Regions from separate parts of the Streptomyces sp. BRA346 genome, predicted to be linked through region 2. Evidence: predicted binding sites of a transcription regulator. Region 2 holds the regulator's gene; the other holds the start of a gene.

Region 1 (3,403 bases), on a different contig from region 2:
GACGGTCGAAGGAGGTGCGGCGCAGCACCAGCAGTCCCGCGCATCCGGCCGCGGCGGCGACCCAGCAGCCCTGCGCGGCGGGGCCGGACAGGACGGATGCGAGGGACCCGGCCAGGGCGTCGGTGGGCAGGAGATGAGGCGCACCGCCGGGCGCCGCGGCCGCCGGTGCGCCGACGGCCAGCAGCCAGCCGGTGGAGACCGCGCCGGTGGCGGCGCGGCAGCCGACGTACGAGCCGAGGGCGAGCGCGGCGAGCGTGAGCGCGAGCCCCGGCAGCAGCCAGGCCGCGGGCCCGGGCCCCCCGGCGGTGGCGGGCAGCAGCAGTCCGGCGAGGGTGAGCAGCGGTACGGACACCGCCAGCACCGCGGCCGTACGGGTCAGCAGTAGCCGCAGCCCGCCGGACGGCGTGGAGGCGACGATTTCGTGCATCGGGTCGGCGTGCCGCCCGTACGACACGGCGACGCCGAGCGTCGGCAGGACGGGGGCGAGCAGCAGCAGGAGCGGCCGTACCCCGTCGAACCCGGTGGCCCGCGCGGCACACACCGCCCCGACGGCGATGACCAGCAACGAGACCAGCCACGGTCCCCGCAACGCGGGCCCCGCGGCCCAGACGAGCCGCCCACGGGGGACCCACCGGCGCACCCCGCCAGCCGGGCCGGTGTGCCGGGCGCCGGGCTCCGGTGCGCCGCCGCCGTGCCCGGGGCTGTCGCCGACCCTTGCGGCCTCCTGCGCCGCGGTGGCCAGCAGGGCGGCCCGTACCGCCGCCAGGGCGGGGGCCGCCGTGCCCTCGCGGGCCGCGGCGGAGACGCGGGCGGCGCAGGGCGTGCACGCCTCCAGGTGCTTGTCGACCGACCAGGCGTCCAGCTCCGGCAGCGAGCCGTCGGCGTACGACGCCGCCTGGGCCGGGGTCACATGCCAGGCAGGGGTCATGGGGTGCCTCCCAGCGGGTGCGGCGCGGGCAGCGGGGACAGCTGGGCGAGTACGGAGCGCAGTTCGCGGCGGGCGCGGCGGGCTCGCGACTTGACGGTGCCCTCGGGGATGCCGAGGAGCTGTGCCGCCTCGCGCGTGGTGAGTCCGTCCACCACCGTGGCGCGCAGGACGGCGCGCAGCTCGGGGGAGAGCCGGTCCAGGGCGGTGCCGACGGTGCCGTACTCCAGCGCGTCGAGCACCCGGTCCTCCGCCGACGGCGTGGTCGCACGCGCCGCGTCGGGGTCGTGGCGGGCGTGGGCGGACTGCGCCTCGGCGGTGCGGACGGCGGTGCGCCGGGCGTCGACGAGGCGGCGGGCCGCGATGGTCCACAACCAGCCGCCCGCCTCGCCGCCGCGGTGCGAGGCGGCGGACCGCCAGACGGTGACGAAGGTGTCCTGGAGGACTTCCTGGACGGTCTCGGGGTCGGCGCAGCGCCGGGTGAGCCGGGCGTGCAGCCAGCCGCCGTGCCGGTCGTACAGCGTGGCGAGCGCGTCGGCGTCGCCCCGCGCGACGGCGCGCAGCAGCTCCGCGTCGCTCGGATGGGCCCCCAGGGGGCGTAACGGTCTCACGCTTCCTCTATCGCTCGGGAGCCCCGCGGCGGTTCACGGCATCCAGGACAAGCGATCGCTCACAGCGAACACGGACTCGGGAACACCTGGGGCCGCCCAGGCATTGAGTCTGCATAGCTCAACTTGCCTGCCGAAGGGGAGATCATGGCTTCGCTGTCCACACCGCTCACCCTGCCCGTCCTGCCGCTCGATGACGAGGTCGTGCTGCCCGGCATGGTGGTACCGCTGGACCTTTCCGATACCGATGTACGCGCCGCGGTGGAGGCCGCGCAGGCCGCCGCCCGGTCCGATGGCGGGAAACCACGGGTGCTGCTGGTGCCGCGTATCGACGGGACGTACGCGGGCATCGGCACGCTCGGCACCGTCGAGCAGGTGGGCCGGCTGTCCGACGGGGATCCCGGGGCGCTCATCCGCGGGGTGCGGCGGGTGCGGGTCGGGGCCGGGACGACCGGGCCCGGGGCCGCGCTGTGGATCGAGGGCACCGCGGTCGAGGAGATCGTGCCCGATCCGCTGCCCGGTGCCGTCACCGAACTGATGAAGGAGTACAAGGCGCTGGCCACCAGCTGGCTGCGCAAGCGCGGCGCCTGGCAGGTCGTGGACCGGGTGCAGCAGATCGACGACGTCTCGCAGCTCGCCGACAACTCCGGATACTCGCCGTTCCTCAGCGTCGCCCAGCGCGTGGAGCTGCTGGAGACCGCCGACCCGGTGGCGCGGCTCAAGCTGGCCGTGACCTGGCTGAGCGACCACATGGCCGAGCAGGACGTGGCCGAGTCGATCGCCAAGGACGTCCAGGAGGGCGTCGACAAGCAGCAGCGCGAGTTCCTGCTGCGGCGGCAGCTGGAGGCCGTGCGCAAGGAGCTGGCCGAGCTGAACGGCGATCCCGAGGACGAGTCCGACGACTACCGGGCCCGGGTCGAGGCCGCCGAGCTGCCCGAGAAGGTGCGCGAGGCGGCGCTGAAGGAGGTCGACAAGCTGGAGCGGGCCAGCGACCAGAGCCCCGAGGGCAGCTGGATCCGCACCTGGCTGGACACCGTCCTGGAGCTGCCGTGGAACGAGCGCACCGAGGACGCGTACGACATCCCGGGCGCCCAGGCGGTGCTCGACGCCGACCACGCGGGCCTGGCGGACGTGAAGGAGCGGATCACCGAGTACCTGGCGGTGCGCAAGCGCCGCGCCGACCGCGGCCTCGGAGTCGTCGGCGGGCGGCGCGGCGGGGCCGTGCTGGCGCTCGTCGGCCCGCCCGGCGTCGGGAAGACCAGCCTCGGCGAGAGCGTGGCCCGCGCGATGGGGCGGAAGTTCGTCCGGGTCGCGCTCGGCGGCGTCCGCGACGAGGCGGAGATCCGCGGCCACCGGCGTACGTACGTGGGCGCGCTGCCCGGCCGGGTCGTACGGGCCATCAAGGAGGCGGGCTCGATGAACCCGGTGGTCCTCCTGGACGAGATCGACAAGGTCGGCTCCGACTTCCGCGGCGACCCGGCCGCGGCCCTGCTGGAGGTCCTGGACCCGGCGCAGAACCACACCTTCCGCGACCACTACCTGGAGGTCGAACTCGACCTCTCCGACGTGGTCTTCCTGGCCACGGCCAACGTCCTGGAGGCCATCCCGGAGGCGCTGCTGGACCGCATGGAGCTGGTGCGGCTCGACGGGTACACCGAGGACGAGAAGGTCACCATCGCCCGCGACCACCTGCTGCCCCGGCAGCTGGAGCGCGCCGGTCTGGAGCCGGGTGAGGTCGACGTGGCGGACGAGGCGCTGCGCAAGCTCGCCGGGGAGTACACCCGCGAGGCGGGCGTACGGACCCTGGAGCGCTCGATCGCGCGGCTGCTGCGCAAGGTGGCGGCCCAGCACGAGCTGGGGAAGCGCGACC
Region 2 (3,403 bases):
GCTGCTCGCCGACCGGTGGAGCCACTACCCGCTGACGGGCGAGCGGTGGGGGCCCGCGTCCAAGGTCGTCTGGTGCGAGATCAGCCGGAAGCCGCCCGCCGCGTGGGCGTAGGTCGTGCGGTCAGGGCGCCGTGAGGGCGACGCGGCGGAGTTCGACGGACTCGACGGTGACGCCGGGGGCCGAGGCGCCGAGCAGCGGGACGGCCGCGCGGGCCCGCTCCCCGTCCGCGAACGTCAGGATCGACATGCCCCGGCCGTCCACGGGCTCCAGCCACTGGCCGGAGACGAAACCCGGTGCGGCGATGAGCTTCGGCAGGATGTCGTTCATGAGCGCGGCGGCCGCCGCGGGGGCCTGGGCCGGGTCGATCGTGAGAGTGACGAGGACTGCGTGCATGGGGGTCTCCTGCGGTGGAATGCTCCTTTCAGCAGGTAGGACAGTCCAGCGGCCCGGAACTCATCGCACCCCGGTCACTCCTGGCGCGGGCCGGTGATCTCCTCCGTGATCGCGAAACCCTTCGCCGGGCCCTCCGGAATCTCCACCACCGTGCCGTACGGGACACGAGTCTCGGCCGCGTACGTCTGCTCGTCCGGAGAGGGCGAGGTCAGCACGGTGACCGTGCCATGCTGATCGTGGTCGTCGATCATGACGTAGACGGGAATTCCGGCCCCGGCGTAGGCGCGGCGCTTGCGCACCCGATCGCGCTGCTGGTTCTCATGCCCGGGAGAGACCACTTCAACGACGAGCTTCACGGCGGATGCGGAGAAGCCGAGGCCGTCCTCGGTGAGGTGCTCTTCGGGTTCCTCCGGCGCGACGAAGATGTCAGGGACCCACACCTTCATTCCGTGGATGACGTTCAGGTCGCGATACGCAGCCCAATCAGAGTCATCCAGGCAGTGCGCCATCGCGCGGTACATGCGGTGAATGATCAAACCATGGCTGGAACGTCCGGTCGGCGACACCTCGATGAACCCCTCGACAATCTCCGCGCGAAAGCCCTCGGGGAGTTCCAGGGACTTCCACGCCTGCCACAGGGCCTCATCGAGCGAGATCGGGGACATGGTCTCGGGCACCTCCGACGTCGTAGGCGCCTCATGGGCGAGTGCGGTCACGGCGCAGCACCTCCTCCTCAAGTGTGGGCCAAGCGTGCCCTTGCGGCACAGGCAACGGCCTCACGCTAGGGAGACGAGTGGCCTGACGGCCCGGGTTCGGGTGGCGTGCCACTCGAACGGATGAGTCCTCGGACGGGAGCATCGAAGACCTCGCCATGCGACAGGCCCGGTGACCGAGGTCGGTCGCCGGGCCTGTCGCTCGCATCAAGGGAGACGCTAGTCCCTGCGCTTGGGCTTGGGACGCCACACGACCAGCGCGCTGCCCTGGTGGACGTCCTGGTAGGGGACCAGGTCACGGCGGTACGAGGCGTGGACCTGGGCCTCGCGCTGCTGCATCGCGGCGGCCGCGCCCTCGACGGCCGACTGGAGCTCGGCGACGCGCGACTGGAGCGCGGCGACCTGGTTCTCCAGCTCGATGATGCGCTTGATCCCGGCGAGGTTGATGCCCTCGTCCTGCGACAGCTGCTGCACCTGGCGCAGCAGCTCGATGTCGCGCGCGGAGTAGCGCCGGCCGCGGCCGGGCGTACGGTCCGGGGAGACCAGGCCGAGACGGTCGTACTGACGCAAGGTCTGCGGATGCAGGCCGGAGAGCTGAGCGGCGACCGAGATGACGTACACCGGCGATTCGTCGGTCAGCTCGTACGGATTGCGGGACCGGCCGGGTCCCCTGCCTCCGAGGCCCCCTCGGCCGTGCGTCTCCATTGGGTCATGCTCCCTTCGCGGCCTGGAACAGCTCCGCCCGCGGGTCCTCGCCCGCGGTCGCCTCCCGGTAGGACTCCAGCGCCTCGCGAGCCCCGTCGCTGAGGTCCTTCGGCACCGTGACCTCGACGGTGACCAGCAGGTCGCCGCGGGTGCCGTCCTTGCGCACCGCGCCCTTGCCGCGGGCGCGCATCGTCCGGCCGTTGGGGGTGCCGGCCGGCAGCTTCAGGGTGACCGGCGGACCGCCCAGCGTCGGGACCTTGATCTCGCCGCCGAGTGCCGCCTCCGGAAGGGTGACGGGGACGGTGACGGTCAGGTTGTCGCCGCGGCGGCCGAAGACCGGATGCGGGTCCACGTGGACGATGACGTAGAGGTCACCGGCCGGACCGCCGGTCTCGCCCGGGGCGCCCTTGCCGCGCAGCCGGATGCGCTGGCCGTCGCTGACGCCCGCGGGGATGCGGACCTGCATGGTGCGGGCGGAACGGGCCCGTCCGCTGCCCTTGCAGGTCTCGCACGGGTCCTGTGCGATCAGGCCGCGGCCCCGGCACTCCACGCACGGGTCGGTGAGCGAGAAGCCGCCCCCGCCGCCGCGGCTGACCTGTCCGGTGCCGACGCAGGTCGGGCAGACCCGCGGGGTGCCGTTCTTGTCGCCGGTGCCGGAGCACGTCTTGCACGGGGCCTGGCTGGACATCCGCAGCGGAACGGTGGCCCCTTCGACGGCCTCGGTGAAGCTGAGCGTCACCTCGGACTCGATGTCCTGGCCGCGCCGCGGCTGGGTCCGGGTGGGCCCGCCGCGGTTGAAGAGACCGCCGAACACGTCGCCGAGCCCGCCGCCGAAGCCGCCCGCGCCACCGGGGCCGCCCTGGGCGCCGCCGAAGAGGTCACCCAGGTCGAAGTTGAAGCTCCCGGTGGAGCCCGCCCCGCCCGGCCCGGGGCGGAAGCCCCCGTTGCCGAACAGGGAGCGGGCCTCGTCGTACTCCTTGCGCCGCTTGGGGTCGCCGAGGATGTCGTTCGCCTCGGAGATCTCCTTGAAGCGCTCCTCGGCCTTGGTGTCGCCCTTGTTGGCGTCCGGGTGGTACTCGCGGGCGAGCTTCCGGTACGCCTTCTTGATCTCTGCCTCGGTCGCGTCCTTGGGGACGCCGAGAACCTTGTAGTAGTCCTTCTCGACGAAGTCCTTGGTGCTCATCCCCGACGTCCCTCCTCTCCTGATATTCCTGCTGTTCCCGCCGTCACCGTCGCGTCAGCCCTCTTCCGGGCCACCGCTCTCCTCGTCCGGTGCCGTGCCGTCGCCTTCGCCCGGGCCCTTGGGCGAGGCACCCGGCTGGGGCTCGGCGACCGCGACCCGCGCCGGGCGGATCGTTCGTTCGCCGATTCGATACCCCGGCTGGAGAATCTGCACGCACGTCGTCTCGGTGACGTCCGGCGCGTACGAGTGCATGAGCGCCTCGTGCACCAGCGGGTCGAAGGGCTCGCCCTCCTTGCCGAACTGCTGGAGGCCCAGCTTCGCCGCCACCGTCTCCAGCGATTCGGCGACGGACTTGAAGCCGCCGACGAGCTCGCCGTGCTCACGCGCCCGGCCGATGTCGTCGAGCAC

What was found. The regulator HspR, encoded in region 2, represses chaperone genes until heat shock. The targets are predictions, from matches to a motif close to TTGAGNNNNNNNNNCTCAA.
Region 1: the regulator HspR is predicted to act here: its motif matches at 1,640-1,658, upstream of lon (endopeptidase La).

Annotation. Positions count from the first base shown of each region.
Region 1 is NZ_JAIWIH010000012.1:290,724-294,126, forward strand. Features, by position in the region: gene LCH29_RS17680 (zf-HC2 domain-containing protein) at 1-928, opposite strand, end outside; gene LCH29_RS17685 (RNA polymerase sigma factor) at 925-1,536, opposite strand; gene lon (endopeptidase La) at 1,681-3,403, shown strand, end outside.
Region 2 is NZ_JAIWIH010000026.1:85,956-89,358, forward strand. Features, by position in the region: gene LCH29_RS28760 (ATP-binding protein) at 1-112, shown strand, start outside; gene LCH29_RS28765 (hypothetical protein) at 122-394, opposite strand; gene LCH29_RS28770 (Uma2 family endonuclease) at 469-1,110, opposite strand; gene LCH29_RS28775 (heat shock protein transcriptional repressor HspR) at 1,327-1,812, opposite strand; gene dnaJ (molecular chaperone DnaJ) at 1,817-2,995, opposite strand; gene grpE (nucleotide exchange factor GrpE) at 3,050-3,403, opposite strand, start outside.